2 regions of the Geobacillus sp. WSUCF-018B genome follow, and region 1 is predicted to be linked to the other one. Evidence: predicted binding sites of a transcription regulator. Region 1 holds the regulator's gene; the other holds the start of a gene.
The links. The regulator NrdR, encoded in region 1, represses ribonucleotide reductase genes. The targets are predictions, from matches to a motif close to AACACNATATATNGTGTT.
Positions count from the first base shown of each region.

Region 2: a site for NrdR is predicted at 4,183-4,200, ahead of CV944_RS03045 (vitamin B12-dependent ribonucleotide reductase). Genes of this name have one in related genera too.

Region 1 covers NZ_PIJF01000012.1:24,123-29,826, forward strand. The annotation lists gene dnaI (primosomal protein DnaI) at 1-39, opposite strand, end outside; gene CV944_RS05490 (replication initiation and membrane attachment family protein) at 51-1,442, opposite strand; gene nrdR (transcriptional regulator NrdR) at 1,548-2,009, opposite strand; gene CV944_RS05500 (cytosolic protein) at 2,077-2,475, opposite strand; gene speD (adenosylmethionine decarboxylase) at 2,601-2,975, opposite strand; gene CV944_RS05510 (glyceraldehyde-3-phosphate dehydrogenase) at 3,275-4,303, opposite strand; gene coaE (dephospho-CoA kinase) at 4,420-5,025, opposite strand; gene mutM (DNA-formamidopyrimidine glycosylase) at 5,054-5,704, opposite strand, start outside.
Region 2 covers NZ_PIJF01000006.1:98-5,801, reverse strand. The annotation lists gene mntR (transcriptional regulator MntR) at 1-86, opposite strand, end outside; partial or broken gene CV944_RS03065 (spore photoproduct lyase family protein) at 214-342, opposite strand; gene CV944_RS03060 (DUF2332 family protein) at 429-623, opposite strand; gene CV944_RS03055 (hypothetical protein) at 679-1,056, shown strand; partial or broken gene CV944_RS03050 (spore gernimation protein) at 1,101-1,382, opposite strand; gene CV944_RS03045 (vitamin B12-dependent ribonucleotide reductase) at 1,483-4,056, opposite strand; gene CV944_RS03040 (lipoate--protein ligase family protein) at 4,310-5,149, opposite strand; gene CV944_RS03035 (rhodanese-like domain-containing protein) at 5,299-5,673, shown strand.

The sequences.
Region 1 (5,704 bases):
TCCGAACAGCCGCTGCAACAGTTGATTTACTCGTTCCATCGCCTTTACACCTACGATCCATCACGGTATTTTTTCAGCCGTTCCTCGAGCTCTTTGCGCGCCTGTTCCACATCAAAGTCGTCATCATCCGGCTGGCTGTAATCCATGTTCAGCCAGTCGGGGACGATTTCGGTGCGCACGACTTTGCGCACTGTCCGCGTCCCTTTTTCTTTTTCATTCGCCCAGTTTTGGTACGTCTTTGCTTCCTCTTTAGCCAGCTCCATCGCCTCTTTGACGGTGCGCACCTTTTTGCGCGCCCAATGGCTGGCGATTTTCTCGACATATTTTTTCGATAGTTTCATATTCGTCCGCAGCATGACGTAATAAATCAGCACATTGACGACGCCCGGAAGAAGCTGCTGTTGAAACATAATATCTTCGATCAATTGCAAATCGGCGAGCGACGGCTCCGCTCCCCCGGAAATTTCCTTCAGAAGCTGGCGCGGGGAGATCGTCTCGAGCTGCTTCATCAACGCCTCCTCTTTTGTGCGTGGCTTGATGTGTTCCATCGTCCGGTAAGCGAGCGGCTGCACCCGTTCGACAAGGCGCGGGGCGGCGCCGCCGTGCTCGAGCTCATACCACTCCCGGGCCGCCCGGCGCAGGGCGTCAATGTCAATCTCGTATGCCGGATCGATGACGCCGAGGACAATTTTTTGCATTTCCAGCGGCGGGATGCCGTACAAAAATGCCAACTTTTTGATCGCTTCTTTCACTTTCGCGGTTACGGCCCGGCGCGGCACCATCTGTTTCGACAAGCCGGCAAAAAACAGCTCAAAATCAAACACGCCGTCATCGAGCGCATACGACGCCTCGTCCCGCCCCATGTGCACTTTTCCATCCGGCGGCTCGAGCTCGCGCCCGGCCTCTTCATTGAATCCCGCGACGATTTGTTCAGCATGAACGGACGAAAATACGTCCGAAAACGCGCGCGTCACCCGGGTGAACTTTGTCTCATCCACAACCGGGCAGGCAAAACAGTCATTCAGCTGGGCAAACATATGACGGCCGACTTGCCGGTACAAAAAGACGCCGAGCATTTCGTCGCGGAAAAATTGATCCGGCGCCAGCGGCGGGCGCAGCTCATACACAAACTGCTTCGGCTCTTCCGCCTCGGGGGCGTGGACGTACGTATTCAGCAGCCCGATGCCTTCGAGCTTCAGCCGCTCGCTGTAAATGTCCGGCAGGCCGCACTGCATGAGCGCCATAAGCCGATGGTGGGTCGCTTCCCGGCCGCCAAGCAGCTCGTGCTCCCCCCAAAGCGTCATATATAAGGCGAGCGCACGATGGCCGATCAGCGGCTGATACAGCATAGTCAACACTTTTCGGTCCGCATCGTGCAGCGCAGTGCGGCTTTGCACCATATACCGATCAACGGCCAACAACTCTTTCCAATGGTGTGGCATCGCTCCGACCTTCCATTCTGCCATATTCGTTTCCATCCACCTCTCGCCTTCCCGGCCGAAAAATAAGCTGAAAAAAGGGCCTGCCGCATTCCCGCCCGAGCCCTTTTACCGTTGTCCTTTTTTAATCAGCTCTTTTAGCTCTTCGATAAATACGTTGATATCTTTAAACTGCCGATAGACGGAAGCGAAGCGGACATAGGCCACCTCATCGATGCGCGACAGCCGCTCCATGACCATTTCGCCGATCGTTTCGCTTTTTACTTCCGATACGCCTTGGCTGCGCAGCTCGCGCTCGATTTCCTGCGTCACTTTTTCCAATTGCTCAAGCGCCACCGGCCGTTTTTCACACGCTTTGATCAAACCGCGCAAAATTTTTTCCCGGCTGAACTCCTCGCGCGTCCCTTCTTTTTTGACGACAATCAGCGGCGGTTCCTCGACCCGCTCAAACGTCGTAAATCGATAGTGGCATTGTTCGCACTCGCGCCGGCGGCGAATCGAGCGGCCTTCTTCGGCAGGGCGCGAGTCAAGCACGCGCGTGCCTTGGTGATGGCATGACGGACATCGCATAACATCCACTCCGTTCCTCTTCTTATCTTCTATCATACCGGAATGGCAGAGGGCAGACAAGCCATAGTCAGCTATTGAGGCCAGAACCAATATACGGCAGGCGGCCGTCAAGCTTCCGGTATAACTCAAGGATGACCGCCCGGCTGCGGCCAAAATCAAACGGCAAGAACTTTGCCTCGGTCGTCACCGAAAAGTCCACCGCCGTTTCAAACGGGCGGACGGAAATGACGGTGGCGACGATAAACAGCTTGGGGCCGCGCCGCGTTTGGGCGCAAAGCTCGCCGCGCTCTTCGGAAACGGAAAGCAGCTCGGCGTCAGGCAGCGAAGCGAGCAGCTCTTTCACCGCGTCGATGACAGCGCGGTGGGCCGCTTTGTAGTAATGGCTCCGGAGCTCGGCGTCCTCATGGTTTTCCCGCGTTTCGCAATGGTTCGTCAACGCATACTTCAACTTTTTCCACATGCTCATAGCCACGTCTCCCTAATCGTTCTTTTTTTCACCATCATACCATGATTTTGGCCGCCATGGCACCGCCGAAAGCGTAAAAAAAGGAGCGTCCTGTTTACGCTCCTTTTGCTTCCGTTGTTATGGAATTACAGCGCGTGCGCCTTTTTCACTTCAATCGGGCGCATGCCGCGCGGCAGCTCAATCGTTTCCCGCGTTTGCGCGCCAAGCTTTTCGGCGATGTAATCCGCGGCGATGGTCGGGTCTAAATGGCCGCATGTATACACATCAATGCTGGCATAGCCGTGTTCCGGAAACGTATGAATCGTTAAATGGGATTCGGAAATAATGACGACCCCGCTTACACCTTGCGGAGCGAATTTATGGAACGCGACTTCGCGAATTTCCGCTCCCGACTTTAATGCGGCGTCTACAAACGTTTTTTCAATAAAGTCCATATCGTTCAGTTTGTCAAAGTCGCATCCCCAAAGTTCCGAGATAACGTGACGACCCATCGTATCCATGCGAAAGTCCCCCTTTTAACCAATTTTCTCAAATAAAAAACAGATTTGTAGGTTGCAAAATGGCATGTATAACTACCACGGGGGAAAGTTAGTCCTAAGAGGTCCTAACCCTTTAAGTAGTCACATTACCTTTGCCGTTAAGAAGTTCACGAAACATAGTATACTTTGTTTAGGGGGTTTTTGCAACAGGCTTTTTTAATTTTTCGCATGCCAAAAGGAAAAAGCGCCCACACCGCCACACGGGCGGATCGGACGCTTTGCGCATCTTTTCACGATTGCGAGATTGGAAGAAAAACTGCTTAAGCGCTCACATGAAGACGCTCATTCATTTTGGCGGCGACAAGGCTGGCCAAGTCGACGACGCGGCACGAATAGCCCCACTCGTTGTCGTACCAGGCGAGCACTTTCACTTTCCGGCCGTCAATCACCATTGTCGACAAACCGTCAATGATCGCCGAATGCGGGTTCGTGTTGAAATCGATCGACACAAGCGGCTCCATCGTGAAATCCAAAATGCCTTTCAGCGGACCATTGGCTGCGCGGAGAAGAGCTTCGTTCACTTCCTCGACCGTCACATCCCGCTTGACGTCAACGACCAAATCGACAAGCGACACGTTCGGCGTCGGAACGCGCAACGCCATGCCATGAAGCTTTCCTTTTAAATGCGGCAGCACCAGCCCGAGCGCCTTCGCGGCTCCCGTCGTCGTCGGGATGATCGACTGGGCGCATGAACGGGCGCGGCGCAAATCTTTATGCGGATTGTCGATGTTTTTTTGATCGTTCGTATAAGCATGAACAGTTGTCATCAGGCCGTTTTCAATTCCGAACGCTTCATCAAGCACTTTCACGACCGGGGCGAGGCAGTTCGTCGTGCACGAAGCGTTGGAAATGATAAAATGACGGTCAATATCCAACATCTGTTCATTGACGCCGACGACAATCGTCACATCCTCATTTTTGCCCGGAGCGGTTAAAATGACGCGTTTCGCCCCAGCATCCAAGTGAAGGCTTGCCTTTTCGCGGGCGTTAAATTTGCCGGTCGCTTCAATCACAATATCAATATCAAGCTCTTTCCACGGCAATTGTTGCGGATCGCGCGAGTTCAGCAATTTCACCTTTTTGCCGTTGACAAGCAATCCGTCTTCCAAAGCGGTGACATCGCCGTCGAATTTGCCGTGGTTGGAGTCGTATTTCACCAAATGGGCTAACGTTTCCGGCGGATAGCTGGCATTCACCGCCACAATTTCAAGGTCGGGAGAATTGATGGCTCTCCGGAATACCATCCGTCCAATTCGTCCGAATCCGTTAATCGCCACTTTCGCCTTCATTCACCTTGTTCTCCTCTCATATATGTTATACTATTTATTTTCATCCGCATAAATAGTATATCATATTTTTATGAAATGTGGAGAACAAAATCAATAAAACGCAGCAAAAAAGACGCCTATTTTCCCAAGGCGTCCCATTGATGCAAAATGGCCAGCAACTGCCGGCGTGTCTCTTCGATCGTCCCGTTGTTGTCAATCACCGCATCGGCCCGTTTCACTTTTTCCGCCATCGGCCACTGGGAGCGGATGCGGGCGAGCGCTTCCTCTTCGGTGAAACCGTTGCGCGCCATGAGCCGGCGGAGCTGAACGTCATCGTCGACGTACACGACAAGCACTTTATCCACCCAATGAGTCAGCCCGCTTTCAAATAACAGCGGAATATCTAGGACGACGGTCTTCGCTCCGGAGCGGATGTGCGCTTCTTTTTCAGCCAGCATTTTTTTCCGCACCGCTGGGTGAACGATGGCGTTGAGCACTTTCCGCTGTTGTTCGTCGTTAAAGACGATCGCCCCGAGTTTGGCTCGGTCGATTTCGCCGTCCGCCCGCAAAATGCCCGGACCGAATGCAGCGACGATTTGCCGGTACGCCTCCTCCCCCGGGCGGACGACGGCGCGCGCCGCCTCATCCGCATCGATGACCGGAAGGCCGAGCTCGCGCATCATCGCGCTGACCGTGCTTTTGCCGCTCGCAATTCCACCGGTTAATCCGATCGTGAATGCCATTCGTCACCCCTCCTTTTTTGTCTGCTGCCTAGCGTTGGCAACGCGGGCAATAATGCGTGCCGCGGCCGGCGACAACCATTTTCTCAATCGGGGCGCCGCACCGTTTGCACGGCTCCCCTTTGCGGCCGTATACGAACAGGCGATGCTGGAACGTTCCGGCTTCTCCTTGCGTATTCACATACGTGCGCACCGTGCTTCCCCCTTTCATGACCGCCTCGCCGATCGTCGCCACCATTTCTTCGTGCAACCGTGCAAGTTCTTCATCCGTCAGCGAAGCAGCCGGCCGTCCAGGGAGAATGCCGGCGCGAAACAGCGCTTCGTCGACATAAATGTTGCCAAACCCGGCCACGACCGTTTGATCAAGCAACAACGCTTTCACCGTCCGCTTTGTTTTCGCCGCTTTTGCGGCCAACACCGCCGGAGAAAACGCTGGGGACAGCGGTTCCGGCCCTAATTGAGCGAGCGGCGGCCGGCAGTCTGCTTCCTCTTTCGCGTACACGTGCATGGTTCCGAATTTGCGTACATCGCGATAACGAAGCTCACTGCCGTCTGTAAAACGAAACACAATGTGCGTATGCGGTTCAAGCGGCTCATCGGACTGGGCGACCGCGTAGCGCCCCTCCATACGCAAATGGGAGATGAGCATATCCCGGTCAAGCAAAAATTTCAAAAATTTCCC
Region 2 (5,704 bases), on a different contig from region 1:
GCGATGTCCGAAACGCGGGCATAGCCTTTTTCTTCAATCAACATGTAAATTTGCTCAATATAATCTTCCATGCTCGGTGTCGGCAACGTTTGTCCCCTCCTGCAACGTTTGCCTGCCGCCAGCAAATCCCCCGGCCTATACCGTCACTCCGATGCGTCGGCCCTTTTGGCAGACAAAAATAGCAATCATTTCTATTGTACCATAAAAGGGGCATTACGTAAAATACTGCACCTCAGCCGCCGGGAAAAAGCGGGCAATGTACGAACGCATCGTTTCCTCCAGCTCCTGCGCCTCCTCGTCACGATACACGTATTTGCCGATGCCGTACCGCCCCCACTTATAGTTGTCCATATTTTGATGTTAGTATGGTTCAAGGTTGGAGGGAAATCGTATGCTTCTTTTGCTTGGCACCATTTTTCATGGAAAGTTCATTGCCCCTCATTTGATATGTTCATCTCCCAGCGAAACCAACGACCATGCCCATCGGTTTCAGCCACGATTTGCCGATATTCTCGGCCGTCAATCATGCCATCCAGATGCAATTTCCGATCCCACATGTTGTTATACACATGGAACAAATCCCGTTGGCGGCCGATTTCGCGAAGCTGCTCAAGATTTGCCATGACAGCTCATGAACGCAATGATACAATAAAACTAAACTGAAAGGAGGGATGCAGAATGTCTCACGAGCTTGTCGAATTGCTTCGCTCAGTGCTGAAAGAGGAGTTGCAGCCGATTCATGAACGCCTCGACCGCCTAGAAGCCGGACAGCAACGCCTCGAAGAACGACAACAGCGCCTCGAAGAACGACAACAGCGCCTCGAAGAACAGCAACAACGCCTCGAGGAAAAGTTGGGCCATTTCATTATCGAGACGCGCAGCCATTTCAAAAAAATCGAGGACGAGCTGGCTGAGCATCGGCGCATGTTCGAGATATTGTCACATGATTGGCGCAACGCGAACATTGCGATTGAATATTTAAACCATAAGATCGGCCAGCACGATCTGGAAATTTATCAGCTAAAAAAGCGGCTCGAACTCCAAGAAACAAAATAAAAGCGCATGCCCGATGACCGGCGCATACGCTCTAACTGCTTAGCTTACCCACGCTTGCGAATGCGGAAATTGTCTTCCAACAGCACCCAGTTTTCCGGATACGGATACCCGAGCACCCAGTAGCTGATTCCGCGCAATCCGTATTCTTTCACCAAGTCAAATTTCGCCAACGCGCTGCGGGCGTCCTCAAACCACACTTCATGTTGTCGCCCTTGTTCATCTGTATAGCGGTAAAACGGCGAAGCCGCCGCCGCATCGTATTGGATGGACGCCCCGTAGCGAATGGCGCGCTCTAGCGCCTCTTTCGGACTGAACGTTTCCGCCTTTTACCACTATATTTTGGCTTTTGCCTTTTATGTAAAAAAAAAACGCCGGTTCCTCTACGGAAACCAGCGTTTCATCCATCCAAACCCATCCGTATCACCATTACAGGCCGCACTTCAGCTGGGCGCCGCAGTTCGTGCACGTGTTGCAGCCGCCGATCTCTTCAACCGTTCCTTCGCGGCAAATCGGGCAAATGTTGCCGATTTCGGAGCCGATCGTCACATCGGTGGCGCGCACATCTTGAATCGTATCGACAAGCACGACGGCGCGTTTCGTTTCTTTTTCCTCTTGTTCTTCTGGAAGCAGTTCTAGCTGTTCTTCGATCCGGTTTTCTTCCGCTTTCAACGTCAACACTTGCGCATCGCGGCTGCCGTCGACGTAGACGGTGCCGCCTTTCGCGCCGCCGCGCCATAAACGCTCGTACACTTTTTGCACTTGCTCGACGGTGTAGCCTCTCGGCGCGTTGACCGTTTTCGACAAGCTCGAGTCGACCCAGCGCTGAATGATGCATTGCACATCGGCGTGCGCTTCCGGCGGCAAGTCCATCGCCGTCACAAACCAAGGCGGCAAATGGTTCGGGTCGGCTTCCGGATGTTTGTCCAAATATTCTTGCACGATGTCTGCTTTCACTTCGATAAATTTGCCCAAGCGCCCGCTCCGGTAGTACGAGAACGAGAAGTACGGCTCCAGCCCGGTTGACACGCCGACCATCGTCCCCGTCGATCCCGTCGGCGCCACCGTCAGCAAGTGCGAGTTGCGGATGCCGTATTTCAAAATATCTTGGCGAATGTCATCCGGCATCCGTTTCATGTAACCGGTGTTGATGAACGCTTCGCGCAGCTTTTGCGTTTCTTCTTCCGTTTCGCCGACCAAAAACGGGAAGCTGCCTTTTTCTTTCGCCAGCTCGATCGAGGCCCGGTAAGCGGTCGTGGCGATCGTGCGGAACAGCTCATCGACAAGCTGGTTTCCTTCCTCAGAGCCGTACGCTTTTTCGCAGTAAATGAGCAAGTCTGCAAGCCCCATGACGCCAAGGCCGATGCGGCGCTCGCCGAGCGCTTGTTTTTTGTTTTCCTCAAGGAAGTACGGCGTGGCGTCAATGACGTTGTCTTGCATCCGCACCCCGATTTCGACCGTGCGTTTCAGTTTTTCGTAGTCAATGACCTTCCGTTCTTTGTCCACCATGTTCGCCAAGTTAATGGCGGCCAGATTGCACACCGAATACGGTGCCAACGGTTGTTCCCCGCACGGGTTGGTCGCAACGACTTTTTGCCCGTACGCGCGGGCGTTCGTCATTTCGTTGGCGTTGTCGATGAAGAAAATGCCCGGCTCGGCTGAATACGTCGCGCAAATGTTGATCAGCTTCCACAGTTCGCGGGCGCGGATTTTCCGGTAGACGCGGACGCGATAGCCCATTTTCTCCCATTCGCGTACATCGCCGATTTCATGCCATTTTTCATTGTAAATGCGCATTTCTTCTTCAGAATACGTTTCTACGTCCGGGAAGCGCAGCTCGTATTCTTCGTCCTTTTCGACCGCTTCCATGAATTCTTTCGTCAAGCAGACGGAAATGTTCGCACCGGTCAAAAAGTCCGGGTTGTGCACCGTGTATGTACCGCCGGTGCGCAGTTTTTCTTCAGCGTCTTTGATAATTTCCTCTGTGAAGCCGCCGTAGTCAGGCGCGTTTTTGTACCGGACGATCGCTTCGTACATCGCCCGCTCCCGCTCGGTGAGCGGCGTGAATTTCAGTTTGTCGCGCGCTGCTTTTTTGATGCCCTCGTCTTCCATATTTTCAAGCAGGTAGCGCAAAATGCGCGGGTTTTGCATTTTCGAGACGATGAATTCGATAATGTCCGGGTGCCAGTCGGCCAGCATAATCATTTGGGCGCCGCGGCGGGAGCCACCTTGCTCGACAAGGTGGGTCAGCTTCGCAATGTCGTCAAGCCATGAGACCGACCCGGACGATTTGCCGTTCACCCCGCGCGCAAGCGTATGGCGCGGCCGCAATGTCGAGCCGTTCGTCCCAACGCCGCCGCCGCGGCTCATAATTTCCATCACCTGCTTCCGATGTTCGGAAATGCCTTCGCGCGAATCTTTCACAAACGGCATCACATAGCAGTTGAAATACGTCACTTCCTTGCCTGAACCCGCCCCATACAACACGCGGCCGGCCGGAACAAAATTCAAGCTGGCGAGCTCTTGATAAAACTTTTCGAACCACTCTTTCCGCTTTTCTTCGGTCTTTTCCACCGCCGCCAGCCCGGTCGCATTGCGCTTGGCGATTTGCTCATAGAAAATCTCGAGCGGCTTGTCGATAATGTCGAGCGATCGAAGGACAATGCCGGTTTCCGCCTCCTCGCCTTCGAGCACGTGCCGGTATTCGTCTTCAATCAACACGCGCGCTTTTTTCGCCTCCCAGTCAATATCGACGATAAAACCGAGACCGCGGGCTGGGAATTTCGGGTCCTCCTTGATCGTCAACACAACGAAATCGCCCGGTGTGAGCGTCAGCTTCTCCGTATCTTTGAATGAATACCGGTCAAGCATGACCAAACGGGATACGCCTTTATGGGTGATGTGCATATCCGGCGTAATCGGATGCACTTGCGGAAATAGGCGGATATCCTCGTTCAGCTTGTCAATATTGATCTTCATTTTTTCGGATGACGCCACCGTCATTCTCCTATCTCTCCTCTTTTATATAATTATATAATCTCTCATGTTTTTGCCAATGTTGCCCTGTCTTCTCTACCTTACCATATCAAACAGAAAAAAACAATATATAGTATGATTTTTTATGAAAATCATACTATATATTGTGATTTAGAACAGATCATTTCGTTTTTGTCAAGCAAAAAAAGACAAAAAACGGCGAAAAACGGACCAGCCATGCCGTTTTTGCCAAAACAGGAGCGATGTTCCATATTGCCGCCTAACGCTTAAAGTTCCATTCATCGCTTTCGTATTTCGTCCGCGCCAGCTCTTCGACGTATGCCAACTCTTCGGCGGTGAGCGTGTACGGTTCCAATACGATGTTCAATCCTTTTTCAAATCCTTTGTAAAACGCCTCTTTCGCTTCCTCGATCGTCACCGTGCGGCTCGTCAACTCATTGATCGCGACGGCTTTCTTTTTAAAATCGCGCTGCAGACGCTCTTTCACCCGCTCGTTTGGATATTTAAACAAGCTGAACAGCAAGTCTTCGTCCAAATCGAGCAAAATCGAACCATGCTGCAAAATGACGCCTTTTTGCCGCGTTTGCGCGCTGCCGGCGATTTTCCGCCCCTCAACGACAAGTTCGTACCACGACGGTGCGTCAAAGCAAACAGCCGAGCGCGGGCTGCGCAAATCCGCTTTTTCTTCTTCTGTTTTCGGCACGGCGAAATACGCGTCAAGCCCAAGGAAGCGAAATCCTTCCAAAATGCCCTGGGAGATGACGCGATACGCTTCCGTCACCGTCTGCGGCATCGCGGGATGCGATTCGGAGACGATGACGCTGTAGGTCAACTCTTTGTCATGAAGAACGCCGCGCCCGCCAGTCGGGCGGCGGACAAAGCCGAGGCCGTTCCGTTTCACCGCGTCTAAATCAATTTCTTTCTCCACTTTTTGAAAATAGCCGATCGACAACGTCGGCGGATTCCAGCCGTAAAAGCGGACCGTCGGCGGAATTTTTCCTTCGCTGTGCCACTCTAAGAGCGCCTCATCAAGCGCCATATTAAACGACGGCGAGCCCTCGCCGGAGTCAATAAAGCGCCATACTTCCTTTTTAGCCATCGTTCCACCTTCTTTTCAGAATCACCTTTACTAGTTTAGCAAACAACGCCGGCCAAGGGAAGAAAAATGGCATCGCGAAAACACTTTGCTTCCGAGCGGCAACTCTATATAATAGGAAATAGCGGACAAAGCGAAAGGAGGCATGACGGGTGGAAGCATTGCTCATTATTCTCGGCGCAATCATCGTGTATTCCGTCATTACGTACTTCTGGCAGAAGAGAATTGTCAAAGCATTGACAGAGGAAGAGTTCCGCGCCGGTTATCGAAAAGCGCAACTCGTCGACGTCCGCGAACCGGATGAGTTTGCGGCTGGACATATTTTAGGGGCGCGCAACATCCCGCTGACCCAACTGCGCATGCGCATGAAAGAATTGCGCAAAGACCAGCCGATTTATTTATATTGCCAAAACGGGCTGCGCAGCGGGCGGGCCGCACAAATGCTTTACCGGAAAGGGTATCGCGATTTGTACCATTTAAAAGGCGGATTTAAAACGTGGACCGGGAAAGTGAAGAAAAAAGCGTAGCGATCAGCAAAAAGAGGCGCGCTGCCGGACT